One region of the Nonomuraea sp. NPDC048901 genome, then DNA from elsewhere that is predicted to be linked to it. Evidence: riboswitches for the same ligand, from Rfam matches in the RefSeq annotation. Region 1 holds a riboswitch; each other region holds the start of a gene.
The links. A riboswitch is a leader RNA that binds a small molecule or an ion and turns the genes downstream of it on or off. The one in region 1 is predicted to bind cyclic di-AMP.
Positions count from the first base shown of each region.

Region 2: it holds a riboswitch for cyclic di-AMP, as region 1 does, so the genes downstream of both, AB0C30_RS18405 (C40 family peptidase) here and AB0C30_RS35715 (CHAP domain-containing protein) in region 1, are expected to answer to the same signal.
Region 3: it holds a riboswitch for cyclic di-AMP, as region 1 does, so the genes downstream of both, AB0C30_RS09895 (CHAP domain-containing protein) here and AB0C30_RS35715 (CHAP domain-containing protein) in region 1, are expected to answer to the same signal.
Region 4: it holds a riboswitch for cyclic di-AMP, as region 1 does, so the genes downstream of both, AB0C30_RS02650 (C40 family peptidase) here and AB0C30_RS35715 (CHAP domain-containing protein) in region 1, are expected to answer to the same signal.

Region 1 covers NZ_JBEZFW010000012.1:32,416-39,698, forward strand. Annotated here, with positions in the region: gene AB0C30_RS35690 (extracellular solute-binding protein) at 1-256, opposite strand, end outside; gene AB0C30_RS35695 (RNA polymerase sigma factor) at 652-1,896, opposite strand; gene AB0C30_RS35700 (YciI family protein) at 2,006-2,437, opposite strand; gene AB0C30_RS35705 (hypothetical protein) at 3,078-3,812, shown strand; gene AB0C30_RS35710 (hypothetical protein) at 3,903-4,067, opposite strand; gene AB0C30_RS35715 (CHAP domain-containing protein) at 4,335-5,018, opposite strand; cyclic di-AMP (ydaO/yuaA leader) riboswitch at 5,031-5,169, opposite strand; gene AB0C30_RS35720 (Gfo/Idh/MocA family oxidoreductase) at 5,288-6,241, opposite strand; gene AB0C30_RS35725 (aldo/keto reductase) at 6,261-7,088, opposite strand; gene AB0C30_RS35730 (hypothetical protein) at 7,185-7,283, shown strand, end outside.
Region 2 covers NZ_JBEZFW010000005.1:162,919-170,201, reverse strand. Annotated here, with positions in the region: gene AB0C30_RS18425 (carbohydrate ABC transporter permease) at 1-294, shown strand, start outside; gene AB0C30_RS18420 (glycosyltransferase family 4 protein) at 291-1,376, opposite strand; gene AB0C30_RS18415 (M48 family metallopeptidase) at 1,373-2,896, opposite strand; gene AB0C30_RS18410 (hypothetical protein) at 2,908-3,819, opposite strand; gene AB0C30_RS18405 (C40 family peptidase) at 4,038-4,553, opposite strand; cyclic di-AMP (ydaO/yuaA leader) riboswitch at 4,627-4,785, opposite strand; gene AB0C30_RS18400 (C40 family peptidase) at 5,643-6,617, opposite strand; gene AB0C30_RS18395 (NYN domain-containing protein) at 6,702-7,283, opposite strand, start outside.
Region 3 covers NZ_JBEZFW010000003.1:38,132-45,414, forward strand. Annotated here, with positions in the region: gene AB0C30_RS09875 (VanW family protein) at 1-825, opposite strand, end outside; gene AB0C30_RS09880 (hypothetical protein) at 895-1,332, opposite strand; gene AB0C30_RS09885 (M48 family metalloprotease) at 1,351-2,301, opposite strand; gene AB0C30_RS09890 (BlaI/MecI/CopY family transcriptional regulator) at 2,298-2,687, opposite strand; gene AB0C30_RS09895 (CHAP domain-containing protein) at 3,296-3,967, opposite strand; cyclic di-AMP (ydaO/yuaA leader) riboswitch at 3,980-4,126, opposite strand; gene AB0C30_RS09900 (NlpC/P60 family protein) at 4,684-5,124, shown strand; cyclic di-AMP (ydaO/yuaA leader) riboswitch at 5,302-5,456, shown strand; gene AB0C30_RS09905 (CHAP domain-containing protein) at 5,471-6,202, shown strand; gene AB0C30_RS09910 (M56 family metallopeptidase) at 6,541-7,283, opposite strand, start outside.
Region 4 covers NZ_JBEZFW010000001.1:528,506-535,788, reverse strand. Annotated here, with positions in the region: gene AB0C30_RS02675 (Lsr2 family protein) at 626-958, opposite strand; gene AB0C30_RS02670 (RDD family protein) at 1,469-1,957, opposite strand; partial or broken gene AB0C30_RS02665 (RDD family protein) at 2,066-2,545, opposite strand; gene AB0C30_RS02660 (hypothetical protein) at 2,582-3,466, shown strand; gene AB0C30_RS02655 (amino-acid N-acetyltransferase) at 3,489-4,046, opposite strand; cyclic di-AMP (ydaO/yuaA leader) riboswitch at 4,335-4,495, shown strand; gene AB0C30_RS02650 (C40 family peptidase) at 4,501-5,544, shown strand; gene AB0C30_RS02645 (LuxR C-terminal-related transcriptional regulator) at 5,608-5,820, opposite strand; gene lysX (bifunctional lysylphosphatidylglycerol synthetase/lysine--tRNA ligase LysX) at 6,398-7,283, opposite strand, start outside.

The DNA of each region.
Region 1 (7,283 bases):
GGTCGGTCAGGTGCTCTTCCTTGATCTGGATGTCCTTGTGCTCGGCGTTCCACTTCGTGATGGCGTTCTTGTAGCCGAAGTTCGAGCCGCCGCCGAAAGTCTGCACCCGGATCGTGACCGGTTCGGCGGCCGACGAGGACGCGGGTGCGTTGCTGGCCGCCGGAGTGCCGCCGGAGCCGCAGGATGCGACGGTCAGGGCCGCCGCCGCCAGGGCGGAAGCCGCGGCGAGACCGCCGCGACGCTTGCGGTTCAACATGGTGGACCCCTTCTCGGGTGAATGGGTGGGGAGGTGCACCGCGACACACGCTCCGGGCCGCGGTGGGAAATCCTTGGGAGCGCTCCCACAAAGGGTGCACTTATGGCCTGTGCCCGTCAATGCGCTGAAACGCAACCGTTACCAATGGTGCGATTTCTCATTCTGAAAGGGGATTTTTGGTGACTTACGACGCAAAGAGCCGTTTGGGAGCGCTCCCATCACAAGGGACTCGTTTGTGTTTGCTTTCTGGGCATGTCGCCCACACACTGCGGGCTTTTCTCGTGGTCACGCCCGTGGTCACGAGCGCAGTCGGGCTCGCGGTCGCGACTGCTGAGGCGTCCGTACGGCGCGTTGGCGGCGATCAGCAGGCGACAGGGATCAGCGGGCGACAGGGATCAGCAGGTGGCGGCGCGCTCTCGCAGCAGGGTGCGCTCGCGGGCGTTGCGGGTCATGGCCGCCGCCCGTTCGAACTCGGCGCGCGCCTCACCCTGTCGCCCCAGCTTGACCAGCAGATCCCCGCGTACGCTCGGCAGCAGGTGGTAGCCCTTCAGCGCCGGTTCGTCGACGAGCTGGTCCACCAGTTCGAGCCCGACCGCCGGACCGTACGCCATGGCGAGCGCGACCGCCCGGTTGAGCTCGACTACCGGGGAGCGCGACATCCGCGCCAGCGCCTCGTAGAGGGTGGCGATGGCCCGCCAGTCGGTCTCCTCGGGGGTGAGCGCCCTGGCGTGACAGGCGGCGATGGCGGCCTGCAGCACGTACGGGCCCAGGTCGCCGTCGAGATCCTCGGCCCGCTGGAGCGCGTCCAGGCCACGGCGGATCAGCAGGCGGTCCCAGCGGCCCCGGTTCTGCTCCAGCAGCAGGATCGGCTCGCCGGACGGTCCCACCCGGGCGGCCGCGCGCGACGCCTGGATCTCCATCAACGCGACCAGGCCGTGCACTTCGGGCTCCTTGGGCATCAGCTCGGCCAGCACCCGGCCGAGCCGCAGCGCGTCCTCGCAGAGACCGGGCCGCATCCAGTCGTCACCGGCCGTGGCCGAGTAGCCCTCGTTGAAGATCAAGTAGATGACCTCCAGGACCGACGACAGGCGTCCGGCCAGCTCCTCACCCTGCGGCACCTCGAACGGCACCTGCTTGTCGGCCAGCGTCCGCTTGGCCCGGACGATCCGCTGCGCCACCGTCGGCTCAGGGACCAGGAACGCCCTGGCGATCTCGTCGGTGCTCAGCCCGCCGAGCACCCGCAGCGTGAGCGCCACCCGGGCCTCCGTGGACAGCACCGGATGACACGCCGTGAACACCAGCCGCAGCAGGTCGTCCTCGATCTCATCGGTGCCGGGCAGCTCCTCGTCGGCACCCGGCTCCTCCGACAGCTCGCGGCCCATCTCGGTCAGCTTGCGCGCGTAGCGTTCCTGACGGCGCAGCAGGTCGATGGCGCGGCGTTTGGAGACGGTCATGAGCCAGGCGCCGGGATTGCCCGGCACCCCCGACTCCGGCCACTGCTCCAGCGCCGCGACCAGGGCGTCCTGGGCCAGCTCCTCGGCCAGGCCGAGGTCGTGCACCAGCCCGGTCAGGCCGGCGATGAGCCGCGCCGCCTCCATTCGCCAGACCGTCTCGATCGCCCGATGCGTATCGGAAGCCATCACCTGGCCATAAGACCAGCCCGCCCCAGCTCCCGCAAGCCGGGACCGGAGCCTGGTGGGCGATTCGGGCCCCCAACGGAGAGTTGGGCTCGCGGGCGGGAAGCGGCTTCTATTGTTCGGCGGAACCCGTCAGGCGCTCGCGCAATGCCGCCTCGCGTTCGGCCTCCTCGGGGGTCATCGACCCGTCCGGCAGGTCGGCGGCGTCGAACACCTGCCAGACATCCAGCCCGACCCCCTCATGCCCACCGGGAACCGGCACCCGCAGCGCCCATTCGATGGCCTCCTCCCGGGACTTGACCTGGATCAGCCAGAACCCGGCGATCAGCTCCTTGGCCTCGGCGAACGGCCCGTCGAGCACCGTCGCCTTGCCATCCTTGGTGTAGGCGATCCGCGCACCGTGGGAGCTGGGGTACAGCCCTTCGGCGGCCAGCAGCACCCCCGCCTTGGCCAGGCTCTCGTTGTAGGCGCCCATCGCGTCGACGAGTTCCTGGCTGGGCAGTTCGCCGGCCTCGGTCGCCTCGTTCGCCTTCCCTACGATCATGAACTTCACGATCCGCCTCCTTCACTCTCACGAACGCGTCGAACGGTCAAGGCCCCGAATCGACACGTGAGCAGAAATTCTTCACCAGGAGACGTCGCAGCGTCATCGGCACCGCGAACCAAGACCGGCGCCTTCAGCCCGCCAGCGGTAAGGACCGGCGATCTTACGTTCCAGCGAGGACCCGGACATCCTCCTGGCCGTGATCCGGGCTTGGGATCCGCCGTAGTCCGCTTCTCGCCAGTTCTTGCGGTAGTACGGGAGCGTATAGATGGCCAGTGTCCTGCCCTGCCGCAGGACGGTGCCGTCATGGCGGAGGCGTCCGCCGCGCGGGCGGGCACGCCGGAGCCGATCAGGACCACGAAGGCGACCGCCGCCGCAGGCAGCAGGCGGAAGTCGGGTGACTTGCGGGCTGTTCGAGTCCTGACTCCAGGGGCTGCAGATAGTCGGCGGCGAACCTCGCGTGTCAATACACAGAGTAGCTATTACGGCGCATACCGTATCTGTTGGGCTTCTGCGCCGTTTCCGTCGTCACGATGTTCTGGGCTACGTCCTCGAACGGCACCCGAGACAACCATGGTCCGCAGAACCCGGCGGCTGCCACCAGGGCAGCCGCGCCGACCGTCAACGGTTAGGGAGCGCGATGAGCGACGACAAGGAACCAAAGCTGATCTACGGCCAGGGGGCCGATGCGTGTCCCGAGGGGCACTTCTGTCTCTATCGGGCCAATAACTTCAACGCGGGCCAGACCCCGGGGCGTGGCGACAAAATCCTGGCCATTCCGATGGGCGCGCATGCCAACGACTTCTCCGAGTACGGGTTCGACCACAGCGGTGATGGGGTGAGCGCCGTCGTCAACAACACCGTCGAGGACAACGCGCTCTTCTCGGCCGCCAACCAGCAGGGACACTCACTGCCGGTGGAGCGGGGAGCCTCGATCGCGAGGTTGTCGGACATCCCCATGGCCGAGAGCCCGAACGGCTCCTGGAACGACCAGGCCCAGTCCGCGCTGGCGGCCCGCTTCGTGGGGAACCTGCGCGTCGACCAGGAGTTGCGAGGCCACTGGGCGGAAGGCTCGGGCCACATCTACTCCTACCGGCTCACGATGCACGCCGAGGACACCCGCGTCATGAAATGGGCCGTGGGCTTCGGCGGCCTGCCGGAGGGAACCTTGCTGTCCAAGAGCTTCGTCGACACCTTCTGGGGCGAGATCTTCCGCGACGGCAGCGACGGCGCCGTCCTGCTCGGCTCCCCCGAAGGCGGCGGGCACAGCGTCGATCCTGGGACAGCCCTTCCCATCGACATCCAGGTCGTCTACCCAGGCGAAAGCCCCGCCTACGAACGCCTCACCGGCCTGAACGCCCAGCAACTGGGCTGACTCGCCGGATCGCCGAAAGCGTCGTCCAACGCCGATCTCCCCGCGAAGCCGTGGCGTCGCGGGGAGATCGGCCGGGGGTCCGGTCTTGCGTCAGATGTGCTCGGCGGGGTTCGCCGGGAGGTAGAAGTTCCAACTGCCGTGTCCCTCGTGGGCGCCGCCCGCGGGGCAGTGTCCGTTGTCGGGGCGGCCATTCCACCAAAGGGTGTAGCACTTGTTACAGAAGCGCCAGTTGTCCTGCTGCGTCGTCGGTGACATGTCCCCTCCTCCAGTATCGAGAACCGGCTCGCTGTCCGGCCACCGTCAGTGTCCGAGGTGACGGCAGGCCCGTGACATCCCCAAACTTGGGGGGTTGCGGTCGGATGGGCAGATAAGGCAGCCATGCGCTGTTCAGCCCAACGTGGTGGGCTTTTCGGCAGCCGGTACGTGAGAGTAAGACGCCGGTACGGGAGAGTAGGACGCCGACGAGCGCGCGTCCAGTAGGACGCGCGCTCGTCGGCAGGAGAGCCCTCGATCAGGAAGTCGTCAGGCCCCGTAGTTCGGGTAGCCGTAGCCGACCACCTGGGACGTCGGCCGGACGCGCTGCTGGACGCTGCCGTTGCCTGTGTTGCCCTCGATCGTGGAGATTGTGCCGTCGTGGTTGTCCTTGACGACGAAGCCGACGTGCTCGATGTCGTCCAGGCTCTTGCTGCCGCCCCACGAGAAGAACACCACGGCGCCCGGCTTCGGGGTCGTGCCCCAGTGGTTGTTGTTGGCGAACCACTTCGCGTGCTCGACCGTGTAGGCGTCCCAGCCGATCATGCTGCGCGCGCCGGACTGCTCGCCGACCCACGAGACGAACATCGAGCACCAGGCGGCGTTCAGGTAGTCCGCGCGGGTGCCGCCGTCGCGTCTGAGGGTCTCCAGGGCGCGCGGGGAGTTCATGTACCACTTCTGGAACTTGGTGCCGCCACCGTAGGCGTTCTCAGTGGTGCCGACCTGGGCCTTGGCTAGCGCCAGAACCCGCGAGACCGTGGCCTTGGCCTTGACCTCGCTCTCCGGGTGGCTCTTCGCGGCGGCGGCGTGTGCCGGGGCCGCGGCAGCGTGGGCGGTGGCGGTGTCCGCGTGGGCGGCGGACTGGCCGGCGAAGGCGGCGGCCGCGACGCTCACGCCGAGGACGACGTGAGCGAAGGTCGACTTGGTGGCGCGAAAAAGATGGGACTTGGCCATCGAGGGGGTAACTCCTTGCTTCCATGCCGCTTACCGGGTTAGCTGACGGGTTCGGACGTGGAAGCTGTCCTACGGCACGTGACGTGCCGATACACCCCAAAGGACGGTGGGTCCCCGGTTCCGCGCGAGGCGGATTCAGCGGTCACAGGACGGTCCTGTGATGCCTTTGTGCGATGGTCTGGCAACGAACGGACAAACCGGACGTATGCCTCATATGACCACAAAGGTAATGCAAGTGGCAAGGGTCTTACAAATGGATAAATCGCCAGCTAAGAGAGCTGCTCCCTCGCGTCGGCCAGAAGCCCCATCATGGCAAGGCTTTCGTCAAGTGGCATGATCGCGGATTCGGTCCTGCCTTCGGCCATGGCGTCCCGTACCTCGCGCACCTCGCCGGCGTATCCGTTGTCCGCCGGATCGAGCACGAACTCCTCCGTCTCCATCGACGGCCCGCTCAGCACGACCCGCTCCGGCGCCCAGAACGGCGCCTTGATGTGGGCGCGCATGTCGGTGCCCACCACGAGGGCGTCGTTCGCGTACGGGCCCAGCAGCGAGCACTCCACCAGGGCCCGCCTGCCGCCCGGATAGACCAGCACCCCGCCCGCCTCCGCGTCCACCCCCGAGGGCGCCAGCGAGCCCGTGACGTGCATCCGTGAGGGCATCCCGAGCAGCAGCTGCGCCAGCCCGAACGAGTAGACGCCCAGGTCGAGCAGCGCCCCGCCGCCCAGCTCCGGCGCCCACAGCCGGTGCGCGGGGTCGTAGGGAGCCTTGAAGCCGAACGACGCCTGGACCGAGCGGATCTCCCCGAACCGGGGATCGCCGGCCACCCGCTGAATGAGCGGATTGAACCGGGTCCACATGGCTTCCATCAGGAACACCCCGGCATCGCGGGCGAGCTGGACCATCCGCTCGGCGTCGGCGACGGACGCGGCGAGCGGCTTCTCGCACAGCACCGCCTTGCCCGCCGCGATCGCCGCCTCGGCGACCTCCAGGTGCTGGGCGTGCGGGGTCGCCACGTAGATCGCGTCGACGCCGGGGTCGGCGCACAGCTCCGCGTACGAGCCGTACGCCGACTCGGCGCCCAGTTCCGAGGCCAGCGCCCGCGCGCGGCCGAGGTCGCGCGAACCGACGGCGGCCACCCGCATTCCCGGCTCAGCGGCGATGACCGCCCCGACCCTTGCAGCGATGACACCCGTGGCCGCTATGCCCCATGCGAGATCCTTCATGGGGGAAGATCCTAGGGACTTACCCCATCCAGCTGAAAGTCTCCGGGTCGGGCCCGATCCGGCCGTCCTGCTTGGTCAGGGCGCCTATGGCCGCCATGTCCTCGGTGTCGAGGACGAAGTCGAACACCTCGGAGTTCTCCTTGATCCGCGCGGGCGTGACCGACTTGGGGATCGTCACATTGCCCAGCTGGATGTGCCAGCGCAGCACGATCTGGGCCGGCGTCTTGCCGTGCTTCTCCGCCAGCACGGCCAGCGCCGGGTCGCCGAGCAGGCCCTTGCCCTGCCCCAGCGGGCTCCACGCCTCCGTGAGGATGCCGTTGGCCTCGTGGAACTCCCGCAGCGCGCGCTGCTGGAAGTACGGGTGCAGCTCGATCTGGTTGATGGACGGAACGATGTCGGCCTCGTCGATGACCCGGGTGAGGGTCTCGATGGTGAAATTGGACACACCGATCGCCTTGGCCCGTCCCTGACGGTAGATCTTCTCCAGGCCGCGCCAGGCCTGCAGATACTTGTTCCGGGACGGCACCGGCCAGTGGATCAGGTACAGGTCCACGTAGTCGAGACCGAGCCGGGACAGGCTCTCGTCGAACGCCTCCTCCGCCCGCTCGTGGTCGTTGTTGAAGAGCTTGGTGGTGACGAACAGCTTCTCGCGCGGGATCCCCGAGGCGCGTACGGCCCGGCCGACGCCCTCCTCGTTCCCGTACGCGCTGGCGGTGTCGATGTGGCGGTAACCGGTCTCCAGAGCGGCCGTCACGACCTGTTCGGCCTCGTCGCTCGGCACCTGCCAGACGCCGAACCCGAGCTGCGGCACCTGCACGCCGTCGCTGTTGAGTAGTAGCGAGTTCATGGGTCCCATTGTTCATGTCCCGTTTCTGGCGGCTTAAGGCGGCCGGGCTAGCTTGAAGCGGTCGTGATCGGGCTATCACCCCGCGGGGGTAACAGAGTGGGCAAACAGGCGTCGGCCTGGGTGGAGTCCCCGCTTCAGATGCTGTGCGCCATAGAGGCGCACCGCGCTGGACTGCTCGGGCCTGCCACGGTCGTC
Region 2 (7,283 bases), on a different contig from region 1:
TGGCGCCGCTACTGGCAGCTCACGCTGCCGCTGTGCCGCCCGGTGCTGGCGGCGCTGGCCACGCTGGAGTTCACCTTCATGTACAACGACTTCCTGTGGGCGCTGGTGCTGATGTCGTCGGGCGACAAACTGCCCGTCACCTCGGCCCTGAACAACCTGCGCGGCCAGTTCTTCACCGACTACAACCTGCTGGCGGCCGGGTCGATGCTGGTCGCGCTGCCGACGCTGATCGTCTTCCAGATGCTGCACAAGCAGTTCGTCGCCGGACTCACCCTGGGGGCCACCAAGGGCTAAAGGAGCGCGTGGAAGCGGGCGGCGACCAGGTCCCAGGTCCACTCGCCGGCGATCCAGTCGCGGCCCCGGGCGCCCATCTTCCGGGCCCGTTCGGGGTCGCCGAGCAGCTCGATCAGGGCCGCGGCGACCTCCGCCACGTCGGTGCCGTCGACGACGAGGCCGGTCTCGCCGTGCCGTACCGCGTCCGGGGCGCCGCCGGACGCGCCCGCGACGACCGGCAGGCCGGTCGCCGATGCCTCCAGGAACACGATCCCCAGCCCCTCGACGTCGACGCCGCCCAGCCGGGTACGGCACGGCATCGCGAACACGTCGGCGGCGGCGTAATAACCGGCCAGGCTGCCCGCCGGGACCGTACCGGTGAAGCGGACGGACTCGTGCCCCCGCGCCAGCTTCTCCAGCCGCTTGCGGTACGGCCCGCCGCCCACGAACAGCAGCACCGACTCCGGCACCGCGCGCAGCACCCGGGGCCAGGCCCTGATGAGCTGGTCCTGGCCCTTGCGCGGCACCAGCCTCGACACGCAGATCACCACCGGCCGCCCGGCCAGCCCGAGCTCGGCCTTGGGCGCGTCCGGGTGGAACTGGCCGGTGTCCACGCCCGGCGCCAGACGTACCAGCTTGGCCGGCGAGATCGCCGCAGCCAGCCGGGCGCGCGTGTACTCGCCGAGGTAGGTCACCACGTCGGCGTGCGCGCCGATCCTGCGCAGCGCCCCACGGAACAGCGGCGCGCTCGCCCACGACGCCTCGTGGCCGTGGGTGAGCATCACCACGCGCCGCGCGCCGGCCGCCCGTAACCCCGGCGCGAGCAGGCCCAGCGGGGCCGCCGAGCCGAACACCACGGTGTCCGCCCGCTGCTCGGCCAGCAGGTGGGCGGCCCGGCGGGCGACCGCCGGGGTGGGCAGCATGAGCGAGGTGGGGTGCCGGACGATCCGGTACGGCTGGCGGCTGTCGAACTCCGCGCACCCCTGCCAGGCCGGAGCGTAGACGGCCACGCCAGGGGTGCGCAGGGCCAGCCCGTGCACGAACGACTGGATGCCGCCCGGCCGGGGCGGGAAGTCGTTCGTGACGATGAGCACGCCGGTCACGGCTGCTGCTGGCCGTTCAGCGCGGCCCACTCCCGGGCCATGGCGATGCGTTGGGGGCCGGTGGGGTGTGACGCATAGAGGGCATATTCCACCGGATCCGGCGACAAGTCGGAAATATTGGTAATTGCCAGGCGTTTCTGCATGGAGATGAAGGTGGCCGGGTCCTTCGTGAGGTTCAGGGCGTGGAGGTCGGCGCGGGCCTCGATGTGGCGGCTGACCACGTTCTGGGCCGGTCCTGAGATGACCGTGGCCAGGCTCATCAAGCCCATGATCACTCCTACCGCCCGTGGATCGGCCGCCGAGGCGATGCCCGTGCGCCGCCGCAGCATGCCCAGCAGCAGGAACAGCAGGATCGCGCCGAACGCGGCGCCCAGCCCGCCCACCAGCGTGCCGACCAGCACGTCCCCGTACTTGGCGTGGCCCAGCTCGTGCGCCACGACCAGCTCGACCTCGGACTGCGGGGCCCGCAGCAGCGTGTCGTACACGACGATCCGGCGCGTGGCGCCGAAGCCGGAGACGTAGGCGTTGAGCGCGTTCGTCCGGCGGGAGGCGTCGGCGATCAGCACGTCCTCGACCGGGACATGGGCGCGCTCGGCCAGCATCATCAGGTTCGCCCTGAGCGCGCCGCCCGGCATCGGGCGGAAGTCGTTGAACAGCGGCTCGAACACGACCGGATACACGAACGAGGCCACCAAGGTGAACGCGAACGCGCCCGCGGCGGCCGGGATCCACCAGCGCCGCAGCCACCTGGCCAGCGCCACCACGACCAGCACCATGATGGACTGCAGCACCACGTTCACGGCCAGGCTCTTGAGCCGGTCGCCGGTCCAGCCGGCCCAGTCCTGCGTGGACAGGCCGTAGTCGCGCAGCTGCACCTCGTACCAGATGCCCAGGGGCCACCTGATCGCCTCGACGATCGCGGTCAGCACCACCACCCCCAGCACGACCCGCACCCACCACGGCCCGCGCAGCTTACTCAGCACCTTGGCACCGAACGGCGTGAGCACGAGCAACCCCGCGAACAGCACGGTCAGCCCGAGGGAGAGGTAACCGGGCAGGCTCGTGGCCGCATCGAAGGCGGCGGCCCTGGCGATCTCGGCGGCACTGAAGTCGCGCGCCGGATCCGGCGTCACCGTGGGGGTGCCCGAGGGCATCACCCGCCAGGGCGTCGTGAACGCCACCACGGCCAGGATCACCACACCGAGCACGACCAGCGCCCAACCGGCACCGGCCCGGCCGAACGCGACGTCCCCACCGTCCGCGACCCAGCCACCTGACACGGCACGGTCGCTCGGCGCGGCACGGTCGTCTGGCGCGGCACGGTCACTCGCTGTGGCACGGTCGTCTGGCACGGCGCGGTCCCTTGGTGCGGCACGGTCGTGTGGCGCGGCGCTACCGCCTGACGTGGCGGGGTCGCTTGATGCGGCGTCCTCGCCGGGCTGTGGTGCCGGGTTCCGATCGGGGCCCGCGTCGTCGTCAGGCGGCGGCATGCTGTCGTCGGTGCCCTGCAGATCGTCCATCCGCGTTCCCCTTACGCAAGCTGGTCCCGCACGTAGTCGCGCCACCGTGCCGTCAGCGTCCCTGCCGAGAGCCCGAGCCTGGTGAGCCCCCGGTCGATGCCACCCGTCTGGGCATCACGGTAGAGCCTCACCAGAGTCCCCTCACCGAACCGCTCGGCGATGAAGCGACACGCCAGCCACGCCTCCTGGTACGCCCGTGCCAGACGTGCAGGCTCCCGGCTGGACGGTGCGAATGCCGCAGGCCCTGGCAATTCGCCCGGCAAGTGCCCGGCCCGCACCTCGGCGGCCAACTCGGTGGCGGCCACCCGGACCGGCAACCCCGCGTCCCGGTAGCCCACGTAGTCGGCGAACCCCTCATAGAGCCACACCGGCAACCGCTTCGTCCCGGCCGCGACGTGAGTGAGCTCGTGCGTGAGCACGATGTCCCGCCCGGTGGGGGTCAGCCGGGCGAAGTTCTCGGGCACCACGACCACTCTCCCGCCATCGGCCACCGCCGCCAGCCCGTCGACACTCCCCACCCCGGCCACCCGAGCAGCCTCGGCCGCCGAGCCGGGCACGAGCACCACGGGCCGTACGGGGCGGCCGAGCACGGCGGAGACCCGCGACCCGGCGGCATCGGCCCGGCGCGCCAGATCACGAAGCGACTCGGGCGCCGCATGCTGGCTGACAACAACCGAACGCACACCTCGTACGACCTCGGAGCCGTCCCCCCAGAGTCCCCGCGCCTCCGCCGGAAGCTCACGATCACCGGCCGCCGGGTTGTGGCCGGTCGCGGACTGATCGGGCCCACCGGACGGCAGGTCACGAACCGCTGCCGAGAGGCCATCCGTCCCCGGAGACCGGTGCGGGGCGGCGCTGGCCGAGGCGAGGGCCAGGAGCAGCACCCCCACCCCCAAGACTCGGCGGCTCACCTGCACGGACACGTTCCCCGATCGTAGTCGTCCCGCGCCGCGAACCGGCCGTCGCGGAGAGACCCGGCTCCTCGTCGCGCAAAGGCCCGGCACGTCGTCGCGCAAAGGCCCGGCACGTCGTCGCGCAAAGCGTCGGCTCGTCGTCGCGGAAGGGCCCGGAACACGCGAAGGTCCCGTCCCAGCTGGGACGGGACCTTCGTGACGGTCTTGCAGGCCGGATCAGGCCGGACTTACAGGCCGGGACGCACCGCGCCCACGAACGACGCCTTGCGCCATCCGCTGAGCTTCTCGACGCGCACCGTCGAACCCGTCCTCGGCGAATGGACCATCTTGCCGTTGCCGACATACATGCCCACATGGCCGAGCCCATAGAAGAACATCAGGTCACCTGGCTTCAGATTCTTCCAGGAGACCTTCTTCTTGATGCGGGCGAACTGGCTGTTCGTCACGCGCGGGATCTTGACGCCGGCCTTCTTCCAGGCGTACTGGACGAGACCGGAGCAGTCGAAGGAACCAGGTCCTGTGGCCCCGTAACTGTACGGGTCACCGATCTGGTCCTTGGCCACGGCGACGGCCGTACGGGCCTTCACCTTTTGCCGAGCGACCGCTGTTTGTTGCGCGACCTTCTTCACGGACCTGACGGCTTTCGCCGCTGTATTGGTCCCGGAAACTTCGGCCGCATCACGCGTTGTCGCCGCCTGCGCCGTCGGGGCAGGGAGGACCAAACCTCCGGCCGTCACGGTCATCGTGAGCGCTGCGCCACTCAGGGCAATGCGGGACAGACGGGGGTTACTGGGGGAGGTAGACAGGATTTCTCCTTGGGACTTCCACGAACGCCTACCGGGTTAGCTGACGGATTCGGGCCTGGAAGTCGCCCTACGGCGCAATACGCGCCGATTCACCCCTGATCCCGGGAGCGGGATCGCTGGGTCCCCGGCTCCGTGCCTCCTGGCTGCACGGACTCGGCAGGCCACCGCCACGTAATGACATGTAGAAGGGCGGCGACCTAACGGATTTCTTTTCTGTCCACATCGGGGACCCGATGGAGAGTCGCGACGCCATGGCTTGTTCGCCGCGACGCCAGAAGCTACGCCCTTGAGTAACGAGCTGGCAAAGCCGTCATGGGGTTGTCAGGATCACTCAGAGGTGTCAGTAAAGTCCCCAACCCCAGCTGGAGCGCCGGGTTATGTTATTCAAATGTGACCCTTCTCACACTTGACGACACAGTGATCTGTCAGGTCCCTTTTGTCACTCTTGTCACACTGGTCCCGCTAGCAACACGCCCAGAGGGCGCGTGATCGTGTCGCGACTGCGCGGATGTGGCCGTCGCCAGGGTCGCCGACGGGCCGGGATCAGTGATCGTCGTCACCCGCTGAAGGCGTTCCAGCAGCGTTCAGCGACCCGGCCAGCGGCATCGGCCTGCGCGCCGAGGTCCGGCGACCAGCAAATCGGGATCAGTTGAACAGCCGGTCGGGTGCAGTTGAATAAGCGGCCAGAGCCCGTTGAACAGCCGGTCGGAGCCCGCTGACCACCGGGCCGAGTTCGTTGACCATTAGGCCGGGTCGTTGACCAGCAAACCGGGGTCCATTGACCACCCGGCCAAGGTCCGTTGGCCAGCAAGCCGGTAAGCCCACGTGGACCGCCAAGCGTTAATCGGCGGACCATCCGGTCCATGGCCACCGGAAACCACGGACCGGGTCAAGAGGACGCACGTCACGGCGCCCAGCGCGCTCCACCGGAGGAGCGTGTCCCTGGACAGAGCCCAGCCACGGACGGCGGGTGGGGCTCACCGTGCTTGCCGTACAGAAAATCAGTGGTTCTTCACCCAGAACAACCTACGGACGGATAGCTCCCACCAGGGTGCCGCCATAGGAGGACAGAGTGACGACCTTGACCACGTCGCCGGTCTGGGGGGCGTGCACGATCTGCCCGTTGCCCGCATAAATGCTGACATGTCCAAGCCCTGAGCTGAAGATCAGGTCGCCGGGCTGCAGGTCCTTCAGATCCACCTTGCGGGACGACCCCCAGGCCCACTGCTGCCACGTGGTCCGGGGCAGCGACACGCCCCCAGCGCGCCACGACGCCTGCGTGAGGCCCGAGCAGTCCCAGCCGCTCGGTCCCGTGCCGCCGAACACGTACGGCTTGCCCACCTGCGCGTAAGCGAACCTGAGCACCGCCGCCGCGTTGCCGGAGGCCGAGCCCGTGTACTTGATGCCGGTGCTGTTGGGGTCACCGGTCTTGTAGGCGCCGAGCTTGTCCAGCAGCTTCTTCTGCTTCGCGATCAGCTTGCGGACCTCCGAGCGCTCCTTCTCGACCCCGTCGCGCTCCTTGTCGGCCGCCTGCAGCGCCGCCTCGGCCTTGTCGCGTTCGTCCTTGAGCCCGCGGTTCTCGCGATCGAAGGCCGCCAGCCGCGCCACCTTCTCCTCCGACAGCTGCCCCGCGAGCGCCATGCCGCCCAGCAGGCCCGTGGGATCCGGCTGACCGATCATCGTGGGCCAGGAAGTGGCGTCGGGGCCGCGCGTGTAGGTGTCGACGGCCATGTCGATGACCTGGGCGCGCAGGGTGGCGACCGTCTCAAGCTTGCGTTTGTAGCTGGCGTTCAGCTTGCCGTATTCGCCTTGGGCCGCCTTGTACTTCTCGGTCGCCGTGTTGTAGCGGTCGACGACCTTGTCGGCCTGATCGTTCAGCTTCTTGAGCTTGGCTTTCGCCTGTTTGATCGTGGGCTTCGGCGCGGCCAGTGCCTCGCTTGTGGGGAAAAGCAGCAGCCCGATCGCGAGTCCCGCGGCCAGTGGCGCCCGGCCAAACCTCACAGTGTCGCCTCCAGGGGAATATATCTGGGGCGAAATGGTACAGAAGTGGCGGGTGTGCTTTCACCCTAACAACCGATTCGTAATCTACGCGCGGCCCAGCCTGCGCAGCAGCAGAGCCGACGGAACCGGTCTGGCTCCCATACGCCGGACGGACTCGGCCACCTCACGGTCAGAGGAGACCACCGCCATGGCCCGGCCCGGCGGCTCGGCGCGGACGAGCTGGCGGATCAGGTCGTCGGCGATCTCGCCGGGTGCGCTGAAGAGCACCCGCACCCCGCGCGGCGCCACCACCTGGACGGGCGCGTTGAGCTCGGCGCCGTCGAAGACCACGGTCACCTCGACCCTGGTCTGCGCGACCAGCCCGCCGAGGCCGGTCATCAGCCGGTTGCGCTGATCGGCCAGGGTCAGCGTGCCGTAGCCGGTCTTGGTCACGTTGTAGCCGTCGATGATCAGGTGCACCTGCGGCAGCGCGAGCAGCTGGTCGAGCAGCTGCGGGTCGTCGTCGGCCAGCGCGCGGGCGGGCACGCCCCTGACGCCGGGGCGCTCGCCCGTGAGCGCGGCCACCGAGTCGGCGGGCCTGCTGATCATGGTGGGCAGGGCCAGCTCCCTGCGCAGCCCGGCGGAGGCGTCCTGGAGCGCGTCGAGCAGCACCCTGACGCGGGCGTC
Region 3 (7,283 bases), on a different contig from region 1:
GGTCACCCGAGGTTGTGTCAGGGCGACGGGCACGTCCACACGTCGGCCGCCCGCCGCCAGAGTGGCGGAGATCGCCGTGCCAAGGGCGTTGACGTCGATACCGCGTCCAACGCGGGCGTGGATGAGCTGCGGCTTGCCGTTCGAGATCTTGAACGAGGCGTCCCTGGGGCGTTGAGGGGGCAGCGCACGTACTTGCAGGTCGACTGACTGGCGTTTGCTGGTGAAGGCCGCGCGTATGGCTCTCCCTGCGGCTTCACGGTCGAGAGCGCGTCCGGCTTTGGGCCGTACGACCTGAGGTTCGAGCCCGCGGTACCGTACGGTGCCCTCGCGGGGCGTGGCATCGATGCTCTTGGCCAGGTCGGCGAGCTTGGTGGTGAGGCGCTGCTCGTCCACGGTGACCGTTGGCTGGAGTTGACGGCTGCCGAAGAGTGATCGGAGGATGCCCGCCGGCGTGGTCGCGCCGTCGAGGGCGGCCCGTACGGTTGCTTCTGCATCGAAGGCCAGGCCCAGGTCGGTGGGAGTCACCCGTCTGGTCTTGCCGACCGCGACAAGCGCGAGCGGAAGCGCGGTCCGTTTGCCGAACTCCCGCTCCAAGCGGGAGCGGGCTTCGGCCGGAGACAGACCGCCGATGTCGACGTTGTCGACACGTGTGCCCGGCGGAACCTCTCCGGCAAGCGCGATGGCGGGCAGGGCGTAAGCCAGCACTGGAACGGCGATGACGGCGGTCACGACGACGGCCAACCGGGCCCGCCGACTCCGCAGGGCACGCCGGGAGCCGCTCCGGGACACCGGCGGGCTTGGCTGGGTGCTCGTCGAGCGGTTCATGGCGTCGCGGGACGGTAGGCTGACACCCCTAGCCGTGGATCGCGCATGGGAAGAGTGTAGCCCGCTCTACTAATGTTCATAGTAGGTAGGGCAAATCTTGAGGGCGCGCATCCGGCGGCGGAGCGCCTCGCCGAGCATGAACACCGAGGCGATCGCCAGTACAGGCTGCACCGGAGCGAAGTAGGTGAGTGCGCCGCTCGTCCCGAGAGCGGTGACGACGAGCTTGTTGCATATGGGGCAGCCGACGGCGAAGGCAGAGAGCAACCCTCCGCTCAGCGTCTTCTTCTGCTGGCTCGGCGGGGGCTGAACCGGGGCGACATAGGTGGCGACGATCAGACCGCTCAGGATCGCGGTGACCAGCCACACCGGGTAGTTCCACCACAACACCGGCGTCATGCGAGAAAAGTACGAGGTGGGAATGATCCCGGTGGGAACGCCGACGATCACTGCGGTGACGCACCCGGCCACGAATCCAACGAGCCACTGTCTCCTGGTCCAGATACGCATCGCGAGAGGTCCTTTCGACTACCCGATGACCGGGCAGGAAATCAGAAAGGTGATCAAGGAGGGGACGATCAGCGCGAACCCCGGCGCCGCCAACAGCCCGCTGACACCGAGAATGCCAAGCACTCTGTCGCGCCCGCAGGCCGGCGTGACGGGGCTGAGCAGGCGCTTGACACGGGTGACGGTCGACTCGCCGCCGGCTCCCAAGGTGGCCGCGGGGGTGGATGCCCTGGCGACGGCTATCAGCGCCGACGCGATTACGCCGCGCGCATGCTTCCGTGCGGCGACGTCATCGGCCAGCAGCTCCACAAGGTGGGGCACCGCGGTTCCCGTCGCGGCGAACACGGGAAGTCCGGGAAATGCCTTGGCGGCGACCTGGGCGGCCGTGAGCAGGAGGTGATGACGGCCGGTCACATGGGCCCGTTCGTGGGCGAGCACCGCAGCCACCTGACGGTGATCAAGCGCCGCGAGTGCTCCACTGGTGATCACGATCACAGCGCGGCGGCCTGGGACGCAATAGGCAGCGGGCTCGTCGTGCTGGACGACGAGCGCGCCGAGCTCTTGCCGCTCGCGTCCGATCAGCCGGACAGCCTTCCGGTGCCTGATTCGGCAACGCCGTCCGGTCCAGAGCACGGTCAGGCTGGCCCAGCCGACCCTGATGGCGATGCCGCCGGCGACGGACAGGCCCGCCAGCGCGGCCAGCGGGCGGGCCGTGAACGGAGAAACATGACCCGACAGCATCTCACCACAGGCCATGATCAGCGCGGCGACCTCGTCCCCGATGGCGTGGGCGGGGAAGGCGAGCTGCAGCCCGGCCAAGGCTCCCGACGCGATCACCGATGCACAGCCGGCCAGCCACGCGGCGATCGACAGCCGGGGAGAGTCGCGAAGCCGTTGGCTGCGCATGATTAGTCGTGGCAGTCCCCATGCCGTGATCGCCGCATGCGCAACAAGGGCGCCCTCGACGATCACTGCTGGTCGCTTCGGTGAATGGCGGCATCGAGGGCAGCGTGCTCCTCAGGGGTGAGCCGCTCCAGGAAATGGACGAGCGTCATGGCCTGGTTGCCGCCCTTGGCCAGGGCCTCCTGCATGATCTGGGCACTGTAAGCCTCGTGGCTCATCACGGGCTCGTACAGGTAGGCCCGGCCGGATGGGTGGCGGCGCAACAAGCCCTTCTTGTGGAGGTTGTCCATGACCGTCATCACCGTGGTGTAGGCAAGGACCCGGCGGCGCTGCAGCGCCTGAAGCACCTCACGAACAGACACAGGGCCGTCGCATGACCAGATGTGGCCCATGACAGCGGACTCCAGCTCACCAAGACCGCGCGCCATTCCGCCCCTCCTAATCCTATCCATCATAGTAGCGATGGTTGGCGACGGCGCGAAGACTGCTGCTCGGATGTGGCCCGTCTCCCTGCATTCATCTCCGTCCGGAGCGGTCGACTATCTACTGCTTCGTGTAGTGGGAGAGGTGTTACGTGCGCGGGGGGATGGGTAACGGAGGTCTGAGCCGCCGTCGCGGTGGCCGGTGCAGCGAAAGCGAGGACGAGAGATGACGTTGCAAGTCGGGGAGATGCTCTCCGCCTACCCCAAGGACCTTGGTGATGTCGACCAGGCGAAGCTTACGAAATGCATCGAAGAGTGTCTCCGGTGCGCTCAAACGTGTACGGCCTGCGCGGACGCCTGCCTGAGTGAGGACATGGTGGCCGAAATGGTCAAATGCATACGCAGCGATCTGGACTGCGCGGACATCTGCGAGACCACTGCTCCTAGGACGACGTGCCCGGCATCACGGGGGCGAATGCCGAGTACGTCCGAACGGATGGCTGCGGTTGTCCCCTCCCGGGAGGACCAGCCAGCCGACTTTTCACTATATGACATAGTAGGATCGGCCGCTAATGCTGATGCGCGGATAGCCGCATAGCAGCTCTCTTACAGCAATTGCCGAAGCGACGGCTTCCCTGATGTCAGGACTTGTACTGCGGATAGCCATAGCCGACGACGTCGGACTTGGGTCGCACCCGCTCCTCGACCTTCCCATTGCCGGTGTTGCCTTCGATCGCGGTGATGGTGCCGTCGCGGTTGTCCTTCTTCACCAGGCCCATGTGGTCGATGGAAGTAATGCTCTTGTCGCCGCCCCATGCGTAGTAAACGACGGCTCCGGGCTTGGCAAGGGTGCCCCAGCGTCCGTTGTTCTTGAACCACCGCGCCCATGTGACCGTATAGGCGTCCCATCCCATCGTCGGCCTAACGCCGGTCTGCTCACCGACCCAAGAGACGAACATGGCGCACCACGGAGCGTTGGCGTAGGCCTGAAGGCTTCCTCCGTCGCGGGCCAGAGTCTCCTGGGCCCTGGGGGAAGTCATGTACCAGCTGTGGAATCGGGTGCCGCCGCCGCTGGCGTTCTCCGTCGTCCCCACCTGCTGCTGGGCCAGCTTCAGCACGGCGTCCGCTGTGACCTGGCGCTGGGGCTGGGAGGAAGTCGCAGACCGCGAGACGCCAGTTTGGGTCTCGCTGGCGTGGTCGCTGGCGAAGGCGGGCGTACTGGTGATGAGTGCACTGGCCACGGCCGCTGCGGCGAGGGTGAGGCCGTGCTTACGGGCGGACCTGCCGTAGCTCGGCAAGAGGTGTTTGGACATGCGGGGAATGGCTCCTTGCTTCCATGCCGCCTACCGGGTTAGCTGACGGGTTCGGGCGTGGAAGTGCCCTACGGAGCCCCGTTGGGACGGGCGCACCGATTCACCCCAAGAAAGTGGATCCCCGGCTCCGCGAGAAAGCGGACTCGGCGGCCGCGGCTGCGATCTGCACACAACGCCGGTGCAGACGAGACGCGGTCTCGGCAGTACAGGCCACCATCGGAACGCTGCGGCCTTGGGCCTGTAAAGGTATGCAAGCCAAATGGCCAGCGCAAGCGAAACCTTTGGAAGCCGACCCGAAGGCCCTGTGTGGCCTAGGGTTCAGCCATTAATCCTTTACCTTTACCACGGCGTGGTGCCGTGCCTGAGCGGTGGGCCGCTGTGTCGCTGTTCGGGTTGTGCATAATGTCGCAGTGACTATGAACCGTAGTAGCGTGCTGCCCCGAGCGGTGTACCTCGTGGCCGGACTCGTGGTTGCAACGCTGGTGGCGGGGATGTTAGCCCTCGTCGACTACGAGCGACCGGCGAAGCCGCCCCGGCGTCTTCGGGCTGGACGCGGGAAGCCGGGCAAAGCTCGCCGGCGCCTGAACCGCCTGTTGTGGCGGCCCTCGACCGTCTGCGGGAGCCACACCTGCTTGTGGTCGCGAATCGTCCGCTGCCTGAACAAATGATCGAGCGGGTTCGAGTACGCAAAGGCGTGAGCTCCATGGAGATCGTCGATGCGGCGGCGATACCGCTCGGCGGTAGGAGGGTGGGAACGGTGGGGGTGGAACCATCGACCTTCCGGGCCTACACGCCCAAGCCGACCGTGCGCGGCGGCGAAGAGCAAACTGGGCGCCCCGTATGTCTGGGGCGCCGAGGGACCTGACGCCTTCGACTGTTCCGGCCTGATCCAGTGGGCCTTTGGCAGGGCGGGCATTCGGCTGCCGCGGGAGACGCATCAGCAGTTCGCCAGTGGACCCCGGGTCCCGTTTTCCCAGATGCGATCGGGTGACCTGATCTTCAGGCGGCTGGACCCCACCAACCCGGGCTACATTTCCCATGCCGCGATCTACTGGGGCGACGGAAAGATGATCCAAGCCCCGCAGGCGGGGGACGTCGTCAAACTGGTGCCCGCCCACACGCGCAATCTCGCAGGCGTGGTGAGGGTGATTGAGTGATCACGCGTTGACCCGCTGCGGTGCTTGCCTTGCGTATAACAACGTGTAGCGCACGGTATTGGTCGGTCTGCGTTGGATAGATCTTTTATGCCAAAAATCTCATTTCGGTAACCAGCCACCCTTTCTACCTACTACAGTCCTTCGTACTTGCCGGTGACTTGCCTTCGCGGTGGAGGCGGCCGGCTGGTGCCGAGGCCCGCGCCGCGGGAACCGGGGAACCAGAGCCTGGAGCGATCCACGCATGGGGTGAATCCGCCACGGATGCGGCGGTAGGGCGTCATCTCCTGGCCCGAACCCGTCAGCTAACCCGGTAGGCCATAAGGAGAAAGGGTCAAACCCCGGACCTATGCCATCCATTGTGGACGGGCTGCTCGACGCTGCCCAGAAAAATCTCGGCTATCGCGAGAAAACCGACGGCTACAGCAAGTTCGGTAACTGGTACTACGCCAACGTGGACAACAGCGACCCCTACTTCAAGACCGCCCCATGGTGCGACATGTTCATTACCTGGGCCGCCAACCAGGCGGGCGTCGAGAAGTACGTGGGGGATTTCGCCTACACCGTCGACCACGCCAAGTGGTTCAAGGAGCAGGACGCCTGGAGTGACAAGCCGGAGCCCGGCGCCATCGTCTTTTACGACTGGAGCGGGTCACGCGATGTGGAGCGGATCGACCATGCGGGCATCGTCGAGAAGGTACAGGGAGACCAGATCTCCACGATCGAGGCCAACGTCGACAAGGTGTGGCTCAAGCGCAAGGACAGGGACCAGAGCAAGGTCGTCGGCTACGGCCTTCCCCGCAAGGTCAAGGAGAAGTTCGGGGAGGGTGAGACGTTCGTCCTGACGGGCGGCAACCCGCGGACGCCTCTGGTCCGGAAAGGGGTCGTGCAGGCGGCGGGGAAGGCGCAGGAGACCGATGTCGTCCTGCCGACGGCCTCCACGGAGAGCATCGCGGTGTCTGGGGTCGTGTTCGCGGGCGTGCTCTGCGTTGCCGTCGTGGTCAGGCAGGTGAGACGTCGAAGCTCTGCCAGAGGCAGGCAGCAGCGGTATGCCGGCCGTCACCGTTCGATCATGGCGTAGCGGTTCATGATCTGGCAGGGCGGAAGGCGACGGTGAAGTCCGGCCCGCCGTTCTTGGACCCATAGACCGTGCCGTCCTCGGTGGCGGCTACCAGTCGCTGCGGGTCGGGTGTCCGCCAGCGCAGCAACCTGCCGAAGCAACTGGGCTGCGCCATGTTGGAGGACGGCTTGGTGGAGGTCAACGAGTTCGGGCAGAGCTCGGTGAAGGGAGTCTTCGCGGCCGGCGACATGGCCAGGCGGGCGTCCATGCCGTTCCCCGGCTGGCCAGGTGATCATCGCCGCCGGTCAGGGCGTCACCGCGGCCGTCGTGATCGATCAGGAGTTGCTGTACGCCTGAGCTCAGAGCAGCGAGAGCGTGTGGCAATGATGCGCGATCAGCGCGCTCACCCCCGGAAACACCGCCAGAGCCGCCGGTCCTGCGAGGAACAAGGTGACGGCCACCGTGCCCACCAGCCGCTCGCGGCGGTGGAGCGGCGCGGCCGGATTGAGCATGCGGCGCACCCTGCTCAACGCGTTCTCGCCTGCAGCGCCCAGAGCGAACGCGGGCACCCGCCCGGTGGCCAGACCGACCAGAGCCGCGGCGAGGTGCAGGCGCGGATGCTGTCCCGCGGCCACATCGTCGGCCCGCAACTCCACCAGGCGGGCCACCTCCGCTTTGGCCGTTGCGAACAGCGGGAGAGCAGGAAATGCCTTGGCCAGGCCTTCAGCCAGGGCAAGGAGAAGATGGTGGCGTCCTCGGAGATGGGCTCGCTCGTGCGCCAGCACCGCGGCCACATGCTCGGGCGGCAGGGCGTGGAGCGCCGCCGTGGTGATCACGGCCTTGTTCGCCCTGCCGGGCAGGCAGTACGCGAGCGGCTTGTCGTACTCCAGGACCACCGCGTCCAACTCGCCGTCACGCCGGCCCAGCAGGCTCAGCATCTCCGAGTGCCGGGCACGCTCGCGCCGTGAGGTCAGCAGCACCCTGATCACGCAGAACACAGTCCGTGCGGTGATGAACCCGCTGACCAGGACGGCCAGCCGGAATCCGGCGGAGGCCACGTCGACGTCGGATCCGTGGCCGAGAAACTGCTTGCACACCTCGA
Region 4 (7,283 bases), on a different contig from region 1:
CTACCGATCGGGGGTTACGTGTTCCCGATACGCCGCAAGCGAACGATGTTTAGGACGCTTCCGTGAAGCGCCTGGAATTGGTCGCCACGGCGCCGGCAGATCAACATGGATCGGCTTGCGGCCGGTGCCGGGGAGAGAGCCCGCCCGCGCATCGCCCATGCCTGATCCGTGAGCCATACGCAAACATCCTATGTAAGGAAGCGCGCCCGCCGCCAATCGATCGTGGTACGGCACCCGCGGGTCGCGGAATCTCGATCGTGCCACGGCACCCGGCAGGCCGCGAAATCCCGATCCCGGCAGGCCGCGAAATCCCGATCCCGGCACGGCACACGCGGCCACGAAATCGCCGGTCCGGTCAGCGAGGTTACCGATCCGGGCCATCGCGGTTACCGATCCAGAGCGTCGCCGCACCGGGGAGCCCACACCGGGGCTGGAACGCACCATGCCAGAAAACCGCCCGGAATCGACCGAGCGGGCAGCCCAAAATGATCACATATGGGCGATTAGAAGATCGCCGTCACGAACCGTCCAGCATTTGAGAAGCAGCTATAAATGATCATGCGCTTATGGCGTTCGCCGGGGTTCTTAGGCGAGCGGCATAAGCGCATGGTCAGGAGATGGCTCTCTAGTGAGCTTGTTCGTACTTCTCCACCACGGTAGAGGCGATTCGGCCACGCTCGCTCACCGGCAGACCGTGAGCCTTGGCCCACTGCCGGATCTCCGAGCTCTTCTCGCGGCTCATCGCACGCTGCCCGCCGCGACCGCGCCGACGCGTGGTCACGGCACCGGACCGACGAGCGTGCTGTACGAAAGGCGTGAGCGCGTCCCTCAGCTTCTTGGCGTTAAGGTCGCTCAGGTCAATCTCATAGGAGGAGCCGTCAATAGCGAAGCTGACCGTCTCATTGGCCTCGCCCCCATCGAGGTCATCGATGAGAATCTCCTGGATCTGCTTGGCCATCTACGCAATCCTTTCGCGGAGCATTGTTTCATTCGCCAGGGCAAACATATACCCGGAAAGGCGCGGAGACAATTCAGCGCTACAGAGATTCTGCTGAGCGGCGGCTCAGTTGTGGTTCTCGGCCTGATCCTGGGGGTTTGGACGGCGTCCGGCGGCCTCGGATCGGACCAACTTCACTACGCCAAAGATGAAGGCGGCGCCCACCACCACCGGTGGGATCAGCGCTGACAATACGTCGGTAAGGGCCTGCATTCGTCCTCGCCTCCACAGCGGACGGGGGTTTCGATGGGCGCTTTATCCACAAGCGGCCTGGGCATGAGCGCCCCTCATGCCTCACGAGGTGGACAACCGCCCGCACCCGACCATAGTGGTACATGGATGCCGTCCATGTGCCATGTGCGCCAACATCCGGCAACCCGGACGCCCCATAGCCTAATGCCAGTCTCTCCAGGCTCCTTACCGGATCAAGCGAAAATTTTGCGGAAAGACTTCTCGCCAGGCCCACAAGGGTCAGCGGAGATCTTTGATCACCCGCGTTCCGGCGAGCCGGTCGTGCGGCCCACGCTGCAGCGGCTTGTCGATCAAGATGAGGATCCCGACGCCGAAGACGAAGATTCCGGCCAGCACATTGAGCACCGGAATGCCCATGACCATCGCCGCTCCCGGATAGACCAGGGCTCGTTTCAGCAGAGCACCGCGCCGAAGGCCGCTCGGTTCGAGGCGAATCCTCATGATCGCCTTGCCGAACGTACGGCCGCTCATGGAATGCGCGGCCCAGTCATAGACCGTATATCCCAGCCCACCGAGCAGCCAGGCGAACACGCCGGGCAACCGGCTGTCGAACGCCTCCAGCAACCCGACAGTTCGGAAGCCACCCCACAGCGCGACGAACAGAATGTAATAGAAGACACCGAAGACGAGGGCTTCAATGAGCCGGGCGGCCAGGCGTTCCCACCATTCCGCGGGGACGGCGTCACTCCACGGCGGCAACCCGGTCATAACCCACCTCGCCCCTTCGGCGAACCGACCGCTACCCATTTTGCTGCCGCCCGCACATACAAAACAGAGGCTGACCGCTGGCCAGCCTCTGTTTCGCGTCCGCGAAGACTACTTGATCTTCACAACCACCGTGTTGCTGAACTTGTCGGCGAACGTCTGCTGCAGCGGCTTGTCCCAGAGCTGGGAGGCACCGTTCAGCGCGACGACGATCCCGCCGAGCAGCGACCCGACGAACGGGATGACGCCGAGGATGTATCCACCCCAGGTGCCACCGGCCCGCTTGAGCGCCACGTCGTTAGGCAGGCCGCCCGGAGGCAGCATGGTGCCCGTGGGCACGATCTTGATCCCCATGACCATCTTGCCGACCGTCTGGCCGCTCATCTTGGTCATGAAGAACTCGTAGGCGACGTACACCGCCGTCATCACGATGGCCACCACGATGCCGTAGAGCGTCGGGCCCATCAGGCCGGTCGTGACGCCGGTCGCGGAGTTGTAGCCGGCGAGCAGGATGGCCCCGAAAACGAGACCGATCACCCAGTTCGCGATGCCGAAGATGACACCGTCGATGATCCTCGCCACGAGCCGCTGCCACCACTCGGCGAGCGGGGCCGGGGCGCCGGGCGGTTGGACCCCGTGCGGCTGCGGCTGCCCGTAGCCGGGCTGCTGGCCGTACTGGGGCTGCTGACCGTAGCCGGGCTGGCCGTACTGCTGCTGCTGACCGTAGTCCGGCTGGCCGTACTGCTGCTGGCCGTAGCCGGGTTGCGACGGCTGCTGCTGGCCATAGCCCGGCTGGGACGGCTGCTGCTGCCCGTAACCGGGCTGCTGGCCGTAATTGGGCTGCTGGCCATAGCCGGGCTGCTGGCCCGACGGTGGCTGCTGGCCGTACTGCTGCTGGCCGTAGCCGGGTTGCGACGGCTGCTGCTGCCCGTAGCCCGGCTGGGACGGCTGCTGCTGCCCGTAACCGGGCTGCTGGCCGTATCCAGGCTGGGATTGCGGTTGCTGACCGTAACCGGGTTGCGATTGCGGCTGCTGACCGTAGTTGGGCTGGCCGTACTCGGGTTGCTGACCCGAAGCCTGCTGCTGACCGTATCCGGGTTGCTGACCGTAGCCGGGCTGCTGGCCGTAGTCCGGTTGCTGACCGTAGCCGGGCTGCTGACCGTACTGCGGCTGTTGTCCGTACTGCGGTTGCTGCGGCTGCTGGCCGTAGCCCGGCTGCTGCTGACCGTACTGCGGCTGTTGGCCGTAGCCCGGCTGCTGCTGCCCATAGTTGGGTTGCTGACCGTAGGCGTCGTCCGCCCGGTAGCCAACGACCGTCGCATCCGGGTCGGGCTCGCCATAGGGACGGCCCGTGTTGTGATGTCCGTATTCAGATCCGCCAGGCGCAGAGTTCTCGCCGGATTCGTCCTGTGGATACGGCGGCTGTCCGGTGCTCACCGTGTCACCTCGCTTCGAGTGCGCATGTGGCACGTGTCAGGACACATGCCTGTGCTGCCCAACGTATCGACATAGGTATCAACAATCACCTTTCCCATTAGTCAAGGTCCGCGTCACCCGATGTCAGGTGGAGAAGCATGCGGGTGTTCCCCAGGGTGTTGGGCTTGACGTGTTCGAGGTCGAGGAACTCGGCGACACCCTCGTCGTACGAGGCCAGCAGCTCCGCATAGACCTCGGGTGAGACCGGAGTGCCCTGTACGGGGCGGAATCCATGCCTCGCGAAAAAATCCACCTCAAAAGTCAGACAGAAAACCCGGCGCAGGCCGAGTTCCCGGGCCGTTTTGATCAAGGAAGAGACGATCCGGTGCCCGATTCCGAAGCCTCGGAACTCCGGATCAACGGCCACCGTGCGAATCTCCGCGAGATCCTCCCAAAGCACGTGCAGCGCGCCACAGCCGACCACTTGGCCGCCGCGCTCGGCGATCCAGAACTCCTGCACGTCCTCGTACAGAGTGACGGTGGCCTTCTCCAGAAGCCGGGGCCCGGCGCCCGCGTAGGTGTCGACCAGGAGACGGATCGTCCTGACATCCGGCGTGCGAGCACGCCGGACGACGACTTCCGTGTCCGGGACTGTCACTTCGGCGACCTGCTCCATGGGTCTCCAGCGTACAGATCCGATTACGGCCTCCCCGTAACTCTGACGTCTCTCCCATCTCATGACATCTCGTGGTTGATCGAGCACGATGAGGGATCCCTTGGCCATCAGGCTTCCATGCCTTGACGAACTTGGTGCAAAAAGGACATAAAGTTTGTCCTGCACCGGCAAGCACGAGATCACCTCGTGACCCTTCGGTTGTGAAACCTCTACAGACTTGGCAGTTCTGGTTGAGCACGAACCCGGAGTGCACTAGTGTCCAGCGACGATGTCACCCACGCGAGCCAGCGTGGAGACGCGCCCAATCCCCGTAAGGGGAGCCGGGGACCCGCCGGTGGCGACCTCATCCCGACGCCACCACCCATGGGGTGAATCCGAGCGAGTCGTTCGGTAGGGCTGCTCCGGCCCGAACCCGTCAGCTAACCCGGTAGGCGCCGATGAGAGGAGCTGGTTGGTGAAGCAGACCCGCGATCGCGAGACGAAGCCGGCGGCCGCTCAGGCCCGCCCTTCTGAGCTCCGGAAGATCCCCACCCGGTTGGGTGTCATCGCGGCGACCATCGCCACCCTCCTCTTCGCCGTACCTGTCGGCTCCGCCGTCGCCGATCCCAAGCCCTCGCTGAAGGACCTGTCCAAGCAGGCCGAGGAGCTCCACACCCAGATCGAGACGCTGAGCGAGGAGTTCAACGGCCAGCGGGAGAAGCTCAAGACAGCCAAGAAGTCGGCTGAGGCGGCCAAGAGGACGCTGTCCACCAGTGAGGCCGATCTGGCCGCGAAGCGCGCCAAGGCCGCGCTGCTGGCCCAGAACGCCTACATCAACGGCGGCTTCGGCCAGGCGCTGGCATTCGGCACCTCCGACGACCCCGAGAGCTTCCTCGACCGGGCGGCCACCACCTACGCGCTGGAGCAGCAGCAGGGCTTCGAGGTCAACCAGGTGACCACGGCCAGGCAGGCCGCCGAGCAGGCAAGGGCCAGCGCCAAGACGCGCATCGACGAGGTCGAGAAGATCGTCGAGGGCCTCGGCACCAAACGCGACAAGATCACCAAGCTCGTCGCCAAGGTCGAGAGCAGTCTCTTCAAGCGGGCGATCGGCGAGGCGGGCCGTCCCGGCACCCGGGCCACGCGGGTCGACCTGCCGGTCATCGGCGCCGGCAAGGCCGCCACGGCCGCCAGGTGGGCGCTCACGCAGCAGCTCAAGCCGTACGTCTGGGGCGCCGAGGGGCCGACCTCGTACGACTGCTCCGGCCTCGTGATGGCGGCCTACCAGCGGGTGGGCATCTCACTGCCGCACTACACCGGCGACCAGTGGACGGCCGGACGGCACATCTCCAAGGAGGAGCTGCGCGCCGGCGACCTGGTCTTCTTCTATGGTGACCTGCACCACGTCGGCATCTACATAGGCGGCGGCATGATGGTCCACGCGCCGCAGACCGGCGACGTCGTACGCATCGCGTCCATCGCCCGCCGCCCGTTCGCGGGCGCCGTACGCATCGCCGACTGACCTCCGGACACCACGACAAGCACTCTGACAGCTGGGGCCCGGGCGGCTGGGCCGGTCGAACGGTCAGATGAGCTGGCGGCGGGCGGCCCAGGCCACGGCCTCGATCGCGGTGGCGACGCCGATGCGGTCGCAGATACCCCGAAGTCTCCGGCGTACCGTGCGTCCGCTGATATCCAGTCGTCTGCCAACCCGATCAACCGTGACCCCCTTGGCAAGCTCCGCCAGCAACGCCAGATCCGCGTGGCTAAGCTCGACGCTCTCAGTGAGCACATACATCGGGAGCCCTCCCCCCAACAGCAGAACTCGAGACGTCTATGTCCGAGCAGAGCTGCAGCTCGTCTCGCAGACGGTAAACGCATTCTGGAAAGGTCGTCAAGCCAGCGGATACCGCCCTCTGACCATCGCCATTGACATGATCGGCTGTATGTGAAGTACTCGCCATATGTCGGCACACTTCGGGGCCCGATGAGGGATCACAGGCGCCCTTACAACGGCTCCAGCCCGCTCCCCAAGAGCGCCGCGAACCTGCTGAGCGCCGAATCCGTAAAACGCGAATATTCTTCGCATTCAATATGCGAAATATCGGAAATGTGGCTGCTTAGGGCAGTCTTTTGTACCCCCGCGCCGCCGGGTCAGCAGCGCCCGCCAAAGACCATGAACGGTTCATGCGCCAGAGGGAGAAGCCACTCGGCGCAGGCGGCCGGGAGATGCCCGCTCCCCGCGCTAAGGGACCGGCGAACGCCGCCGCCCGCGTTCTCCTACTCGCCGCAGGAGATCGGGCCGCTGTCAACCCGACAGCGGCCGGTACGGCCCGGCGTGGGAGCCGGGCCGACACTCTTCGGCGGCAGGCGGGTCAGTGGGTCGGCTTGACCAGCGGGAACAAGATCGTTTCCCGGATGCTCTTGCCGGTGAAAGCCATGATCATCCGGTCGATCCCGGCCCCCATGCCACCCGTGGGCGGCATGGCGTACTCCAGCGCCTGCAGGAAGTCCTCGTCCAGCTGCATGGCCTCCGGGTCGCCCCCGGCGGCCAGCAGCGACTGTTCCACCAGGCGCCGGCGCTGCTCGACCGGGTCGACGAGCTCGGAGTAGGCGGTGCCCAGCTCGGTGCCGAACCCGATGAGGTCCCACTTCTCGGTCAGCAGCGGGTTGTCGCGGTGCTGGCGGGTCAGCGGGGAGGTCTCCAGCGGGTAGTCCATGACGAACGTCGGCTGGATGAGCGTGTGCTCGACGAGGGCCTCGAAGATCTCCTGGACGAGCTTGCCCTGGCCCCACTTCGGGTCCCAGTGGATCTCACGCCCGTCGGCGAGTTTCCGGACCTGCTCCAGCGGGGTCTCCGTGGTGATCTCCTCGCCGAGCGCCTCGGACACCGCCCCGTACAGGGTGATGCGCGGCCACTCGGGGATGCCCAGGTCCACCTCGACGCCGTCGTGGACGACCACCGAGGTGCCCAGAGCGGCCACGACGGCCTTCTGGTACATCCGCTGGGTCAGGTCGGCCATGTCGTTGTAGTCGAGGTAGGTGCCGTACGCCTCGATCATGGTGAACTCGGGGTTGTGCGTGGAGTCCGCGCCCTCGTTGCGGAAGTTGCGGTTGATCTCGAAGACCTTCTCGATGCCGCCGACCACGAGCCGCTTCAGGTAGAGCTCGATCGCGATGCGAAGGTAGAGCTCCATGTTGTACGCGTTGATGTGGGTCTTGAACGGCCGGGCCGCCGCGCCGCCGTGGATCGGCTGCAGC